DNA from 3 places in the Variovorax sp. V93 genome. Region 1 is predicted to be linked to each of the others. Evidence: predicted binding sites of a transcription regulator. Region 1 holds the regulator's gene; each other region holds the start of a gene.
The links. Region 1 encodes LexA, which represses DNA repair genes until DNA is damaged. Its sites were predicted from a motif close to ACTGTATNNNNATACAGT; they were not measured.
Positions count from the first base shown of each region.

Region 2: the regulator LexA is predicted to act here: its motif matches at 3,038-3,055, upstream of ACAM54_RS16695 (DNA topoisomerase IV subunit B).
Region 3: the regulator LexA is predicted to act here: its motif matches at 2,794-2,811, upstream of imuA (translesion DNA synthesis-associated protein ImuA).

Region 1 covers NZ_AP028669.1:2,911,128-2,916,186, forward strand. The annotation lists gene kdsB (3-deoxy-manno-octulosonate cytidylyltransferase) at 1-431, shown strand, start outside; gene adk (adenylate kinase) at 567-1,223, shown strand; gene ACAM54_RS13865 (asparaginase) at 1,251-2,240, opposite strand; gene lexA (transcriptional repressor LexA) at 2,314-2,997, shown strand; gene ACAM54_RS13875 (hypothetical protein) at 3,137-3,505, shown strand; gene ACAM54_RS13880 (D-2-hydroxyacid dehydrogenase family protein) at 3,596-4,603, shown strand; gene ACAM54_RS13885 (MFS transporter) at 4,658-5,059, shown strand, end outside.
Region 2 covers NZ_AP028669.1:3,524,352-3,529,410, forward strand. The annotation lists gene ACAM54_RS16685 (Kelch repeat-containing protein) at 1-47, opposite strand, end outside; gene ACAM54_RS16690 (lytic transglycosylase domain-containing protein) at 91-981, opposite strand; gene ACAM54_RS16695 (DNA topoisomerase IV subunit B) at 1,008-3,005, opposite strand; gene ACAM54_RS16700 (MFS transporter) at 3,186-4,409, shown strand; gene ACAM54_RS16705 (hypothetical protein) at 4,433-4,573, shown strand; gene ACAM54_RS16710 (class I SAM-dependent methyltransferase) at 4,582-5,059, shown strand, end outside.
Region 3 covers NZ_AP028669.1:3,292,586-3,297,644, reverse strand. The annotation lists gene ACAM54_RS15635 (porin) at 1-717, shown strand, start outside; gene ACAM54_RS15630 (Bug family tripartite tricarboxylate transporter substrate binding protein) at 737-1,714, shown strand; gene ACAM54_RS15625 (aldo/keto reductase) at 1,725-2,612, opposite strand; gene imuA (translesion DNA synthesis-associated protein ImuA) at 2,825-3,631, shown strand; gene ACAM54_RS15615 (DNA polymerase Y family protein) at 3,600-4,949, shown strand; gene ACAM54_RS15610 (error-prone DNA polymerase) at 4,942-5,059, shown strand, end outside.

The sequences.
Region 1 (5,059 bases):
CGCTGGCCGCACATCCGGAAGCCGCCATGAGCACGGCGGCCCACGAGATCGACTCGCTCGACGACTTCCTGAACCCGAACGTGGTGAAGGTGGTGCTCGATGCACAAGGCAACGCGCTGTACTTCAGCCGCGCGCCCATTCCATGGTGGCGCGACGGTTCCGCCAATGGCGCGCCACCCTCCGTGCTGCCCGCACCGGCTCCGCTGCGGCACATCGGCATCTACGGCTACCGCGCCGGCTTCGTGCGCAGCTTTCCTTCGCTGGCACCTGCGCCCGTCGAGGCCACCGAAGCGCTCGAACAGCTGCGTGCGCTGTGGCACGGGCATCGCATTGCGGTGCACGTCAGCCATGTCGCACCCGGGCCCGGCGTCGATACCCCCGCGGACCTCGAGCGCGTGCGCGCGGTCTTCGCCGCCGAACCGGCGCGCTAAAAAGTGCGCTGCCGCAAGCGTGGCAGCGGAAATTCTTCACGCGCTCGCATGCTATCCTCGACGCAACTCCGCCTTGCCCCGCTCCCGGGCTGACGCTTGGCGCGACACAAGATCGAAGAACCCTCCGAGGACACCATGAGACTAATTTTGCTGGGCGCGCCCGGGGCGGGCAAAGGCACGCAAGCAGCCTTCATCTGCCAGAAATACGGCATCCCTCAAATTTCGACCGGCGACATGCTGCGCGCCGCCGTCAAGGCCGGCACCCCGCTCGGACAGCAGGCCAAGGCCGTCATGGAGTCCGGTGGGCTCGTGAGCGACGACCTGATCATCAACCTCGTGAAGGAACGCATCGCGCAGCCCGATTGCGCCAGCGGCTTCCTGTTCGACGGCTTCCCCCGCACCATTCCCCAGGCCGACGCCATGAAGGCGGCTGGCGTCAAGCTCGACTACGTGCTCGAAATCGACGTGCCGTTCAGCGACATCATCGAACGCATGAGCGGCCGCCGTTCACATCCTGCGTCGGGCCGCACCTACCACGTCAAGTTCAATCCGCCCAAAGTGGAAGGCAAGGACGACGTCACGGGCGAAGACCTGATCCAGCGCAAGGACGACGAGGAAGAAACCGTGCGCAAGCGGCTCGAGGTCTACAGCCAGCAGACGCGTCCGCTGGTCGACTACTACTCGGCCTGGGCCAAGGCCGATCCGGCTTCGGCGCCGAAGTACCGCGCGATCCAGGGCGTGGGCAGCGTCGAAGAGATCAAGCAGCGCGCACTCGCGGCCCTCAGCAGCTGAGCCTCCTCGGCTGCCCGCGGCCGCCGCTCAGGCGGCCGCCGTTTCCATCAGTTCCAGCATCAGCGCGATGCGCGCCTTGACGGGCGTGAGCGCACCGGCGTCCCGCAGCGGATCGCCGGGCTTGGGCAGGATGCGTCCGTTCGCGCAACGGGTGGCACGCAGCACTGCCACGCCCGCGGCCTGCGCCCGCAGCGCCGCCGCCTCGAGCGCATGGTGCACCGTGCCATTGCCGGTCGCGGCCACGACCAGTCCGCGGATCGGTTCGGCAGCGCCCGATGCGCGCTCCTGCAGCAGCAGGTCGACGAGCGCGCCGCTTGCGCCCGCATGGCTGGTGACGATCTCCACGCGCGGCCAGCGCACCTCCGCCCCTGCCTTCGCTTCAGGAAGCTTCGCGGCCCCGCCCACCACCTGCGGCCAGTCGCGCAGGCGCCGCACCGCGCCCTCTTCCACATAGCCGATCGGCCCGGCATCGCCCGATGAAAACGCGTCCGGGCGGTAGGTGTGCACCTTCTGCACATCGAGCGCGCCGTGGATGGCACCCGCGCAGACCACCGCCACGCCGTGCGCCGCCGGTGTGGCCGCGACGGCGATCGCATCGCGCAGGTTCTGCGGACCGTCGGGCGAGAGCGAGCTGGCCGGGCGCATGGCGCAGGTCAGTACCACGGGCTTGCCGGGCGCAAGCACCGCCTGAAGGAAGTAAGCCGTTTCCTCGATGGTGTCGGTGCCGTGCGTGATCACCACGCCCGCCACGTCGGCTTCGGCCAGCCAGAACGTGCAGCGCGTGGCGAGCTGCAGCCAGACGTCGAAAGCCATGTCCTTGCTGTCGAGCTGCGCCACCTGCTCCGCCACGAGCGCCACGCCTGCGGGCGCATCGATGCCGCCGAGCAGGTCCGCCACGCCCACCTCTCCAGCGGTGTAGCCAATGTTGTCGGCGCCGCTCGCGGCCCGGCCTGCAATGGTGCCGCCGGTGCCCAGGACCACGATGCGCCGCAGGCCGGAGGAAGGGGAATTAACCATGGGTTGCCAACTTTTAAAAACTGGTTAAAAATACAGGTACTGGATATTCAGCCAGTGCCGCAAGGAACCACATATGCAGTTCGCCGTGAAGCTTACCGCCCGCCAGCAGCAGATCCTGGACTTGATCCAGAGCGCCATTGCCCGTACCGGCGCGCCGCCCACGCGGGCCGAAATCGCCAATGAGCTGGGTTTCAAGTCGGCCAATGCCGCCGAGGAACACCTGCAGGCGCTGGCCCGCAAGGGCGTGATCGAACTTGTCAGCGGCACTTCGCGCGGCATCCGGCTCAAGGGCGACGCGCTGCGCTCGCTCAATGAGACGCGCCACCGCGAAGGCGGCCAATTCTCCCTCTCGCTGCCCGGCATGTCGCAGCTCGCGCTGCCTCTGATCGGCCGCGTGGCGGCGGGCTCGCCCATCCTCGCGCAGGAACACGTCGACCAGACCTATTACGTCGAGAACACGCTGTTCCAGCGCCAGCCCGACTACCTGCTCAAGGTGCGCGGCATGTCCATGCGCGACGCCGGCATCATGGACGGCGACCTGCTCGCGGTCCAGGCCACCAAGGAAGCGCGCAACGGCCAGATCGTGGTGGCGCGCCTGGGCGACGAAGTCACGGTCAAGCGCCTCAAGCGCAACAAGCAGGTCATCGAGCTGCATGCTGAAAACCCTGACTACCCGACCATCGTGGTCCAGCCCGGCGAGCCCTTCGAGATCGAAGGCCTGGCGGTGGGCCTGATCCGCAACACCATGCTGATGTAGCCCTTCGCGGCCTGCCGAAAGCAGCAACCCATCCGGCCGCAACAGGTGGCGGGCGTATGGCGCTTTGTCGCCATCACCCTGTTGCGTCCATTCAAAGAAATCCTGCCTGTGTTCAACCTCAGACTTTTTTGGAGTTCACATGGGAATCGCCCTCCTCGCCATCGCTGATTTGTGGATGCCGCTGCAATCGCTTGCAAGCCGGCTGCTGCCGGCACGCCGCCCGGCGCGGCGCGACACCGGCAGCAGCTCCGCCGGGTTGCGCTACGTCGCAGTCCGGCCGGCCTGCGCGGCCCGCGACCACGCGGCAACCCCCAAGGCGGCGCCGGCGCCCGTGCGGCCGCTGCGCGTCATCCGCGTGGTCGACGGCCCGCAGGGCGAAAGACGCAACACCAACCGCATGGTGATTTCGGGCCGCATGGCCGACGTCTGCGCCGAGCTCGACCGGCTGGCGGCACTCGAGGCGATGGAAACCATCAGCCCCGCGCCCCGCTCCACCCAGTTGCACTGAACCCGTGCACCCCGGTGACCACTGCCCGGGGTGGGTATCCAAACGTTCACACGCGCGTCATGCCAATGCTGCGAGGCACAATGGCACGCCATGAACATTGTGATCCTCGACGATTACCAGGACGCCGTGCGCAAGCTGCGCTGCGCCGCCAAGCTGGACGCGTACGCAGCCAAGGTCTACACCAACACGGTCAAGGGCATCGGGCAGCTTTCGGTCAGGCTGAAGGATGCCGACGTGATCGTGCTGATCCGCGAGCGCACCCAGATCTCCCGCCAGCTGATCGAAAAGCTCCCCAAGCTCAAGCTCATTTCGCAGACCGGGCGCGTCGGCGGCCATATCGACGTCACGGCCTGCACGGAGCGCGGCGTGGCGGTGGCCGAGGGCACCGGCTCGCCCCAGGCGCCTGCCGAGCTGACCTGGGCGCTGATCATGGCGGCCATGCGCCGCCTGCCGCAGTACATCAGCAACCTCAAGCACGGAGCCTGGCAGCAGTCGGGGCTCAAGTCGGCCTCCATGCCGCCCAATTTCGGGCTGGGCTCGGTGCTCAAGGGCAAGACGCTCTGCATCTGGGGCTACGGCCGCATCGGCCAGCTGGTGGCGCGCTACGGGCAGGCCTTCGGCATGCAGGTGGTGATCTGGGGGCGCGAGGCAAGCTGCGCCAAGGCGCGGTCCGACGGCTTCCAGGTGGCGCAGAACCGCCACGAGTTCTTCGCCGCGGCCGACGTGCTGTCGGTGCATCTGCGGCTCAACGAGGAAACCAACGGCCTGGTCAAGCTCGAAGACCTTTCGCGCATGAAGCCGACGGCGCTCTTCGTCAACACCTCGCGCGCCGAACTGGTCGAGGCCGATGCACTCCTCGCTGCGCTCAACCGCGGCCGGCCCGGACTGGCGGCGGTCGACGTGTTCGAGAGCGAGCCGCCGCTGCAGGGCCATGCGCTGCTGCGGCTGGAGAACTGCATCTGCACGCCGCACATCGGCTATGTCGAGCAGGACAGCTACGAAAGCTACTTCGGCCAGGCTTTCGACAATGTCGTGAGCTTCATCAAGGGCAACCCCACCAACATCGTGAACCCCGGCGCGCTGCAGGTTCGCCGGTGATTCCATGAGCCGCCGGGCCGCCTCAGGGCGGATACCGCAGCCGAAGGTTCTTCAGTGAGCCGCCCCGCGCCGCGCGGCGCACTGTGGGCCTTGCTGGCCGGCAATTTCGTGATCGGCACGGGCGTGATGGTGGTGCCGGGCACGCTCAACGAAATCAGCGCGTCGCTGTCTGTCTCGGTGGCGACCGCGGGTCAGCTGATCACGGTTGCTGCGGTCGTGATGTGCCTGGGCGCGCCGCTGCTCGCGGCGGCGGTCGCAGGCTGGGACCGCCGCCAGCTGCTCGCCCTCACCCTGCTCTGGTACGCGGCCGGGCATGCCATTGCGGCCCTGATGCCGAGCTTCGGCGCCCTGCTGCCGGTGCGCATGCTCACGGTGGTGGCGCCTGCGATCTTCACGCCCCAGGCCGCGGCCTGCGCCGGCATGCTGGTGCCGCCGGAGCATCGCGGCCGCGCCGTG
Region 2 (5,059 bases), 610 kb from region 1:
GCCACCGCGCAGGCGGCAGTCGCAAGAACGAAGCTTCGGCGGTGCACGAAAAAGGGTTCCTTCATCGGCGAGCAAAGGCGGGGCGGGCCATCAGGACACCGGCGTGTCCGAACCGCCGTCCGGCACCGTCGATGACTCGGGCGCATCGGGCATGGCCGGCATGGCGCCCGGCGAATCGGGCGGCATGTTGCCACGGCCCAGGGCGCCGCCCTTGGGCACCGTGAGCTCCATGCGGATGCGCCCCGGCGTCTTGCCGCCGCGCCCGCTGCCGCCTGCCACGGCCGACGATCCCGCCGCCGACGGCTTCAGGTAGGCATAGAGCTGCAGCACCGTCTGCACGTAGTTCTGCGTTTCCTTGTAGTTGGGAATCTTGTTGCCCGCGCGCTGTACCGCGCCTTCGCCTGCGTTGTAGGCAGCCAGCGCCAGTTCGATCTGGCCCGGGAACATCGCGATCAGGTCGCGCAGGTAGCGCGAGCCCGCGGCAATGTTGACGCGCGGATCGAACAGCTTTTTCTCGATGGTGCTGCGCTTGTCGGCCGCGACGCCATAGCGCTGCGCGGTGGCCGGCATGAGCTGCATGAGCCCCATCGCGCCCTTGGGCGAAACGGCCTGGGCATCGAAGCCCGATTCGGTGGCAATCAGCGCCTGCAGCAATTCGTAGTCGATCGAATGCTTGTTGGCCGCATCGCGCAGCGCGGCCTTGGCGGTCTTGTAGCTTGGCGAGGCTTCGAACAGCGCCAGCAGGGTCTGCGAGGCCTGCGGCACCTTTCCGTCGAGCTTGCGCCCGCCGCGCGCGAACGGCGCCAGGCCCTGCGCGGTGTCGAAGCTCTGGCCGCGGCGAAAGAAGACCTGGTAGCGCTCGTCGATCTTTTCCGACGCGAAGTGCGCCACGCCCTTGCTGTCGATGTAGCCGTAGACGTCAGCGGCGTGCGCGAGCCCCTGCTGCGCGCACAGCAGCAGGGCCAGGAGCAACGGACGCATGAGGTCTGGAATTTTCACGAGGGTGGTCAAACATCGATATCGACATCGTCGGCGCGCAGTTCCATCAGTTCGCGCCGGGCGGCTGCCTCGCCCTTGCCCATGAGCTTGGTGATCTCGCCCTGGGTGGAGCTGAAGTCGAAGCGCCCCAATTGGACCTTCATCAGGCGCCGGGTATCGGGATTGAGTGTGGTTTCCCACAATTGTTCCGCGCTCATTTCGCCCAGGCCCTTGAAGCGGCTGATGCTCCAGGCGCCTTCGCGCACGCCGTCCTTGCGCAGTTTATCGAGCGTGGCCGTGAGTTCGCCCTCGTCGAGCGCATAGACCTTGGAAGCCGGCTTCTTGCCGCGCGCGGGCGCATCGACGCGGAACAGCGGCGGCTTTGCGACATACACGTGGCCGGCTTCGATGAGTTTCGGAAAGTGGCGGAAGAACAGCGTGAGCAGCAGCACCTGGATGTGCGAGCCGTCCACGTCGGCATCGGAGAGGATGCAGATCTTGCCGTAGCGCAGGCCGCTCATGTCGGGCGTGTCGGCGGGGCCGTGCGGATCGACGCCCACGGCCACCGAGATGTCGTGGATTTCGGTGTTGGCAAAAAGCCGGTCGCGCTCCACCTCCCAGGTGTTGAGCACCTTGCCGCGCAGCGGCAGGATGGCCTGGCTCTCCTTGTCGCGGCCCATCTTGGCGCTGCCGCCGGCCGAATCGCCCTCGACCAGGAAGACTTCGTTGTGGCTGGTGTCCTTGCTCTCGCAATCGGTCAGCTTGCCGGGCAGCACGGCCACGCCGGAGCCCTTGCGCTTCTCGACCTTCTGGCCGGCACGCTGGCGCGTCTGCGCGGCCTTGATGGCGAGTTCGGCGAGCCTGCGTCCATAGTCGACGTGCTGGTTGAGCCAGAGCTCGAGCGCCGGGCGCACGAAGCTCGACACCAGGCGCACGGCATCGCGCGAATTGAGGCGCTCCTTGATCTGGCCCTGGAACTGGGGGTCGAGCACCTTGGCGCTCAGCACGTACGAGGCGCGTGCGAACACGTCCTCGGGCAGCAGCTTCACGCCCTTGGGCAGCAGCGAATGCAATTCGATGAAGCCCTTCACCGCGGTGAACAGGCCGTCGCGCAGGCCGCTCTCGTGCGTGCCGCCGGCGCTGGTGGGAATCAGGTTGACGTAGCTCTCGCGCACCGGCTGGCCGTCTTCGGTGAAGGCCACGCACCAGTCGGCGCCCTCGCCCTCGGCAAAGTTGTCGGCGTTCTTGTCGGCATGGCCGCTGCCTTCGAACAGCGGGATCACGGGGTCGCCGTTGAGCGTCTGCATGAGGTAGTCGCTCAGGCCGCCCTTGTAGAGCCACTGCTGCGTTTCCTTGGTCTTCTCGACCGTGAGCGTGACGCTCACGCCCGGCATCAGCACGGCCTTGCTGCGCAGCAGGTGGGTGAGCTCGGCCATCGGCAGCGCCGCGGTCTCGAAATACTTGGCGTCGGGCCAGGCGCGCACGGTGGTGCCCTGCTTGCGCTCGCCGGCCTCGAGCTTGCGCACCTGCAGCGGCTCGATCACGTCGCCGCCGCTGAAGGCCAGCCTGGCGACCGAACCCTCGCGGTGCGTCGTCACTTCGAGGCGCTTCGACAGCGCGTTGGTCACCGACACGCCCACGCCGTGCAGGCCGCCCGAGAAGCTGTAGGCGCCGCCCGAACCCTTGTCGAACTTGCCGCCGGCGTGCAGCCGGGTGTACACGAGCTCGACCACCGGGGCTTTTTCTTCGGGGTGCAGGCCAAAGGGAATGCCGCGGCCGTCGTCCTCGACGCTGACCGAGTTGTCGGCATGCAGCGTGACCTTGATCTTCTTGCCATGGCCCGCCAGCGCCTCGTCGGCGGCGTTGTCGAGCACTTCCTGGATGACGTGCAGCGGGTTGTCGGTCCGGGTGTACATGCCCGGGCGCTGCTTCACGGGCTCGAGGCCCTTGAGCACGCGGATGGAACCTTCCGAGTACCCGGAGGACGCGGACGATGAACTGGGGGGAGTCTTGGGGGGAGTCGCCATGGGGGCGGATTGTAGTCAGTCGCCACCAAACAACTGGATACCCATACAGGCACACTGCGCGTTCACGGCCGGGCCGCCGGCTTTGATGCGCGGCGCGCATCAAAGCCGGCGCCACAAATCATCAATGGCCTTGGCCGCCAGCGCGCCCGCCAAAGTACCCGAGTCGCTACATTCGACGGCATGCAAGCCTCCTCTCCCACTCTCTCGGTCAAGCAGGTGCTGATCTGCGGCGCCATGATCGTCACGCTTTCCATGGGCATCCGCCACGGCTTCGGCCTCTGGCTGCAGCCGATCACGCAGGCGCAGGACTGGAGCCGCCAGACCTTTTCGTTCGCGCTGGCCGTGCAGAACCTGTCGTGGGGCATCTTCGGCGTCTTCGCAGGCATGGTGGCCGATCGCTTCGGCGCCTTCCGGGTGCTTGTCGCCGGCACGGCGTTCTATGCGCTGGGCCTGCTGGGCATGGCGTATTCGCCCACGCCGCTGCTGTTCACGCTGAGCGCCGGCGTGCTGATCGGCGCGGCGCAGGCCGGCACCACCTATGCCGTCGTCTATGGCGTGATCGGGCGCCAGATTCCGGCCGAAAGGCGCTCCTGGGCCATGGGCGTGGCGGCGGCGGCCGGCTCCTTCGGGCAGTTCCTGCTGGCCCCGATCGAGGGGCTGCTCATCAGGCAGCTGGGCTGGCAGAGCGCGCTCGCGGCGGTGGCGATGCTGGCGCTGGTGATCGTGCCGCTGGCCTTCGGCCTGCGCGAGCCGCAGCGCGGCGCGCTCGCGGGGCACCGCGACCAGTCGGTGCTGCAGGCGGTGGGCGAGGCCTTCCGCTATCCGAGCTTCGGGCTGCTGATGGCGGGGTACTTCGTCTGCGGCTTCCAGCTCGCCTTCATCGGCATCCACATGCCGACCTACCTGCGCGACCAGCGCCTGCCGGCCGAGGTGGCGGGCTATGCACTCGCGCTGATCGGGCTCTTCAACGTGTTCGGCACCTACACGGTCGGGCTGCTGGGCCAGAAGCTGGCCAAGCGCAAGATCCTGGCGGCCATCTACCTTGCGCGGGCGGTCTCGATCGCGCTGTTCCTGCTGGCGCCGATCTCGCCGCTCAGTGTGTACGTGTTCTCGGCGGCCATGGGCTTCCTGTGGCTGTCGACGGTGCCCGCCACCAACGCGATCATCGCGGGCATCTTCGGCGTGGCGCACCTGTCGATGCTCAGCGGCTTCGTGTTCCTGAGCCACCAGGTCGGCTCGTTCATCGGCGTCTGGCTGGGCGGCTATCTGTACGACACCACGGGCAGCTACGACATCGTCTGGTACATCGCGATCGCGCTGGGCGTGTTCGCGGCGCTGATCAACCTGCCGGTGAAGGAAAGCGCCATTGCGCGCGGCGGCCGGCCGGTCGCCGTGCCCGGCTGATCCTGGCGAAGGACAATGGCCCCATGATTCCGCAGATGCGCCACCGCCTCGTGCAGGCCGGCTGGCTGGCGGCCGCGTTGGCGGCGCTGGGCGGCGTCTTTGCGCTCTACGTGCACCCGGATTTCCTGGTGACGCTGGTCGACCAGGTCTGGTCCTGCTTCTGATGATTGCTATGAAAAATGCAGCACCTCCGCATGGCGGAACAGCGCCGTCGGAATGGATCGAGCGGTGGTCGCACCTGCTCGCCCCCGGGGCCGCCGTGCTCGACGTGGCCTGCGGCCACGGACGGCACATGCGGTGGTTCGCGGCGCGCGGGCATGCGGTGACGGGCGTGGACCGCTCGGTGGAAGCCGCCGAAGCCGCGGGCGCCTTCGGCCGCGTGCTGGCCGCCGACATCGAGGCCGGCCCCTGGCCGTTCGCGGGCCAGGCCTTCGGCGCGGTGGTCGTCACCAACTACCTGTGGCGCCCGCGCATGGCGGACATCGTGGCCGCGGTCGCGCCGGGCGGCGTGCTGCTGTATGAAACCTTCGCGGCCGGCAACGAGACGGTCGGCAAGCCCTCGCGGCCCGACTTCCTGCTGCAGCCCGGCGAACTGCTGGCCGCATGCAAGGATTTGCGCGTGGTGGCCTACGAGGATGGCTTCCTTGCCG
Region 3 (5,059 bases), 380 kb from region 1:
TACTTCGATCCCTTCAATGCCAACGGCGTGGCGCGCGCGGGCAACCTCACGTTCGCGGGTGCGGGCACCGGGCCGCTGCCCACCGGCATCACGGGCAGCAACACCGTGAGCTACTGGCTGCCGGCCGGGCTCGGCGGCTTCTACGGCATGGCGATGATCGGCACCGGGGAGAACGACTCCACTGCGCCGAACCGCGACGACGGCAACTTTGCCGGTGCGCGCTTCGGCTTTGCCGCGGGTGCGTTCGACATCGCGGCGGCCGTCACGCGCACGCACTTCGACGCCACCGCCGCCATCGGCAACTACACGCATGCCAACATCGGCGGCACGTGGGATGCGGGCTTTGCGAAATTCTTCGCGCTCTACAACAAGGTGACGGTGAAGCTTGCTGCCGGCACGGTGCGCAAGAACACCGCCGAGATCGGCGCGCACATTCCGGCCTTCGAGGTCGGCCGCATCCGCCTGAGCTACGCCTACCTGGACGACCGCAGCGACGAGAGCCTGCGCAACGCCAACGGCATGCCGCGCAACCGCGACGACGCGCGCCAGTTCGGCATCGGCTACGTGCACAACCTCTCGAAGCGCACCGCGCTCTACGGCACCTATGCGCGGCTCATGAACGGCGGGCAGGCGCGTTACGTGGTGAGCGGCGGCGTGGCACCGGCGGGCGGGCGCCGCTCGTCGGGCTGGGAGCTCGGCGTGCGGCATCTCTTTTGACTGAAGAAGGAGCAACGACATGCGACGCAGAAACCTCACTCTGGCGGCCCTCGCGGCCGGCACGACGCTGACCATGCTGCCCGGCGCGGCGGCCTGGAGCGCCGAAAGCAGCTACCCGGACAAGCCGCTGCGGCTGATCGTGGGCTTCGCGCCCGGCGGCGGCGCCGACGCGCTCACGCGCATCATCGCGGAGGGGCTCGCGAAGCAGCTCGGCCAGCAGGTGATCGTGGAGAACCGCCCCGGCGCCGACGGCGTGCTGGCGGCGCAGGCCACGTCGTCCGCCAAGCCCGACGGCTATACGCTGCTGATGGGCACCAACACCGCAATGGTGGCGGCGCCCACGCTGCGGCCGACGCCGCCCTACGACCCGTTCAAGGCCTTCACGCCGATCAGCTCGGCCGGCCAGTTCTCGATGTTCCTGGTGGTGCCGGCCAGCCTGCCGGTGAAGAGCGTGAACGAGCTGCTGGCCATGGTGGCGGCCAGGCCCGGCGCCTACAACTCGGCATCGAGCAACAGCGCTTCGGAGCTGGCCATGCTGCAGCTGCTGGGCGAGCGCAAGGTGGTCAACGCGCGCTACAAGGGCGACATGCAGGCCATGACCGACCTGCTGGGCGGACAGATCCACATGATGTTCACCACCGGCACGCTGGCGCCGGGCTTCGTGAAGGAGGGGCGCATCCGCGCGTTGGTCACGCTGCTGCCGCAGCGCAGCGCCTTGCTGCCCGACGTGCCCACGGGCGGCGAGCTCGGGCTGGGCAAGCTCACCATCACGCCCTGGGCCGGCTTCTTCGGGCCGCCGGGGCTGCCGCAGGCGATCACCGACAAGCTGTCGCAGGAGTTGCAGAACACGCTCAAGCGGCCCGAGGTGCATGCACAGCTGGTGCAGCAGGGCTTCGAGGGCTACGGCATGAGCCCCGCGAAGTTCGCCGAGTTCTTCCGCGCGCAGTACGAGGCCTTCGGCGCCACCGTGCGGCAGCACAACGTGAAGTTCGAATAGCGGCGGCGGCTCAGAGCCCGATCGATTCCGCGTTGCGGCGCCAGAACGCCGCATCCGGGAACGCGCCCGCGCCGGCCGCGGCGTTGTCGGCCATGTGCTCGGCGCGGCTGGTGCCGGGAATCGTGCAGGTCACGGCCGGGTGGCTCAGCACGAACTTCAGCAGCACCTGCGCCCAGCTCGCGCAGCCGATCTCGCCGGCCCAGGCGGGCAGGGGCTTGCCGCGCAGCCGGCGCAGGAGGCCGCCGCCGCCGAAGGGCATGTTGACGATCACCGCCACGCCGCGCTCGGCCGCGAGCGGCAGCAGGCGCTCTTCGGCCTCGCGCGCGTCGAGCGAATAGTTGATCTGCAGGAAGTCGAGCTTCTCGGCGCGCAGCACGGCCTCGACCTCGCGGTAGGCCGAGGCCGTGTAGTGCGTGATGCCGATGTAGCGCACGCGGCCTTTCTCTTTCCAGCCGCGCAGCGTGGCGAGGTGGGTTTTCCAGTCCATCAGGTTGTGCACCTGCATCAGGTCCATGCGCTGGGTGCGCAGCCGCGCGAACGACTGCTCCATCTGCGCGATGCCGGCCTCGCGGCCCGAGGTCCAGACCTTGGTGGCGAGAAAGGCCTGGGTCTCGCGCGGCTTCGCTATGGCGGCCAGCAGCTCGCCGGTGCTTTCCTCGGAGCGGCCGTACATCGGCGAGCTGTCGATCACCGTGCCGCCGGCTGCGAAGAGGGCGTCGAGCACGCCGGGCAGGCGCTGGTATTCGTCGCTGCCGGGGCGCTGGTCGAAGCCGATCCAGGTGCCGCAGCCGACCACCGGCAGGGCTTCTTGCGTGGAGGGGATGGGGCGGGTATTCATCTTCAGGCTGCCTTGCTGCGCGGATGCGGGGGGAAGCGCCGCGCCGGCGCACAGCGCCATGCCCAGCCGCAGCAGCCGGGCGCGCGTGAGGGAAAGACCGTTTGCCTGCAGGGTCACGGGAAAAAAAGTCCTCCGGGGGTGGCTTTGCCGTTCGAGCTTTCAGTATCGGCCGGGACGGCGCAGAGGGCCACCGCGCGAGAAAAGCCCCTCCAGCCGGCTTTGCGGTTGCGATGCATGGAATACTGTATAAAAATACAGTTAACAGTTGAATCATGGGCCTCCCTTTCCTCGACTCCTTTTCCGCTGCCGCGGGCCGCGGCGTCTGGCATGCCGACGAGCTCGGGCTGGCCGACGCGCAGGTGGTTGCCACCGGCCACGCCGCGCTCGACGCGGAGTTGCCGGGAGGCGGCTGGCCGGTCGGCGCCATGACGGAGCTGCTGCAGACCGCGCCCGAGGCGCATGTCTGGCGCCTGCTGCTGCCCGCGCTGGCGCAGGCGGTGGCCGCGCACGGCGGGCCGGTGGTGCTGATCGGCGCGCCCTACGAGCCCTGCGCGGCGGCGCTCGCGGCGCAGGGGCTGCCGGTGGAGGCGCTGATGTGGGTCCGCAGCGAGGCGCCGGCCGCGCGGCTGTGGGCCTGCGAGCAGGCGCTGCGCTGCGCCGACGTGGCGGCCGTGCTGGCCTGGCTGCCGCAGGCCAGGGTGGGCGAGCTGCGGCGGCTGCAATTGGCGGCCGCCCAGCACGAGGTGCTGCTCTTCGTGTGCCGGCCCGCATCGGCCGCGCAGGGCGCATCGCCGGCACGGCTGCGCCTTCAGGTGGAAAGCTGCGAGGCCGATGCGTCGCAGATCGAACTGCGCATCTTGAAGCGCCGCGGTCCGCCGCTGGCCGCGCCCGTCATGCTGCCCGCGCGCAACGAGCGCATGGCCGCATTGCTGGCCGCCGCCCGGCTGCGCCGCAAGCTGCGGCTGCGGCAGCAGGGCACGGCGCCGGCCGCCGAGGCAGCCGGGTCGGCCACCGTGGTGCGCATCGACGCGTGGAAAGGAAACGGAAATGCACTGGATCGCGTTGCGGTGGTCGCTTGATGCCGACGCGCCCGATGCCCCGGTGCTTCCCACGCCCGAGGCGCTGGGCTGGTGGGCGCTGCGCTACACGCCGCACGTCGCCTGGCAGGACGAGGCGCTGATGCTCGAAGTCTCGGCCTGCGAGCGCCTGTGGGGCGGGCGCTCGTCGCTGATGCGCCAGCTGGCCCACGAGAACCCCGCGCCCGGCGCCGTGATGCGCGGCGCGCAGGGCGCCACGAGCCTGATCGCGCTGGCGCGGCTGCGCCTGTTCGAGCGCAACGAGAGCCGGCCCAGGGACATTCCCGCCGGCCTGCCGCTGGACACGCTGACGGCCGCGCGTCCCCACCTCGACCTGCTCGCGCGCCTGGGCTGCCGCACCTGGGGCGAGGTGGCGGCCCTGCCGCGCGGCGGCCTCACGCGGCGCTTTGGCGTGGAACTGCGCGAAGCGCTCGACACCGCCTGGGGCCTGCGACCTGAAAGCCACGACTGGCTCACGCTGCCCGACGTGTTCGAGCAGAAGCTGGAGCTGCCCGCGCTGGCCGAGACCGCACCCGAATTGATGTGGTCGGCCAACCGCCTGCTCGCGGCGCTGCAGATCTGGCTGCGCGCGCGCCAGCGCGGCGCGCGTGCGCTCGAACTGCAGTGGACGCTCGATCTCAAGCGCTTCAATGGCGTGAACCTGCCGCCGCACCAGCAGGTCACCGTGCGCACGGCCGAGCCCACGCAGGACATGGCGCACCTGCGCCGCCTGCTGTCCGAAAAGCTGGCTCTCACCACGCTCGCGGCACCTGCGAGCTGGCTCCGGCTGCGCACGCTCGAGACCGATCCGTGGGCCGGCGCCAGCACCAGCTTCCTGCCCGAGGACAACCGCAAGGGCGACAGGCTGCACGAGATGGTCGAGCGGCTCAGCGTGCGGCTCGGAGCGCACCAGGTGGTGGTGCCCGCTGCGCAGGCCGACCACCGGCCCGAGCGCAAGCAGGCCTGGCGCCCCGCGCTGCAGCAGGACAAGGCGCTGGCGGACAAGGCCGGCAAGCAAGCGAAGGCCGCGGCTTTGCAGCCCGATGCCCTCTACCCGCCCTGGCTGCTGCCCGAGCCGCTGCTGCTCGAGATGGATGGCGAGAGCCCGTGCTACCGCGGCCCGCTGCGCAAGCTGGTCGGGCCGCAGCGCATCGAGGCGGGCTGGTGGGGCGGCAAGGAAGACGGCGGCCAGCCGGCGATGCGCGACTACTACGTGGCGGAAAGCCCCGAGGCCGGCCTGGTGTGGATCTTTCGCGAGCGGCCCTCGGCGCGCTTTTCTCCGGCCGAGGTGCGCTGGTACCTGCAGGGGTTCTATGCCTGACCTGAGCGAAAAGCAGCCGCGCGGGCGCAACTCGGCCAAGGTGCATGCGCTGCCCTTGCCTTTGCGCAGGAAGCCTGCCCCCACGCTGCCCGACTACGCCGAGCTGCACT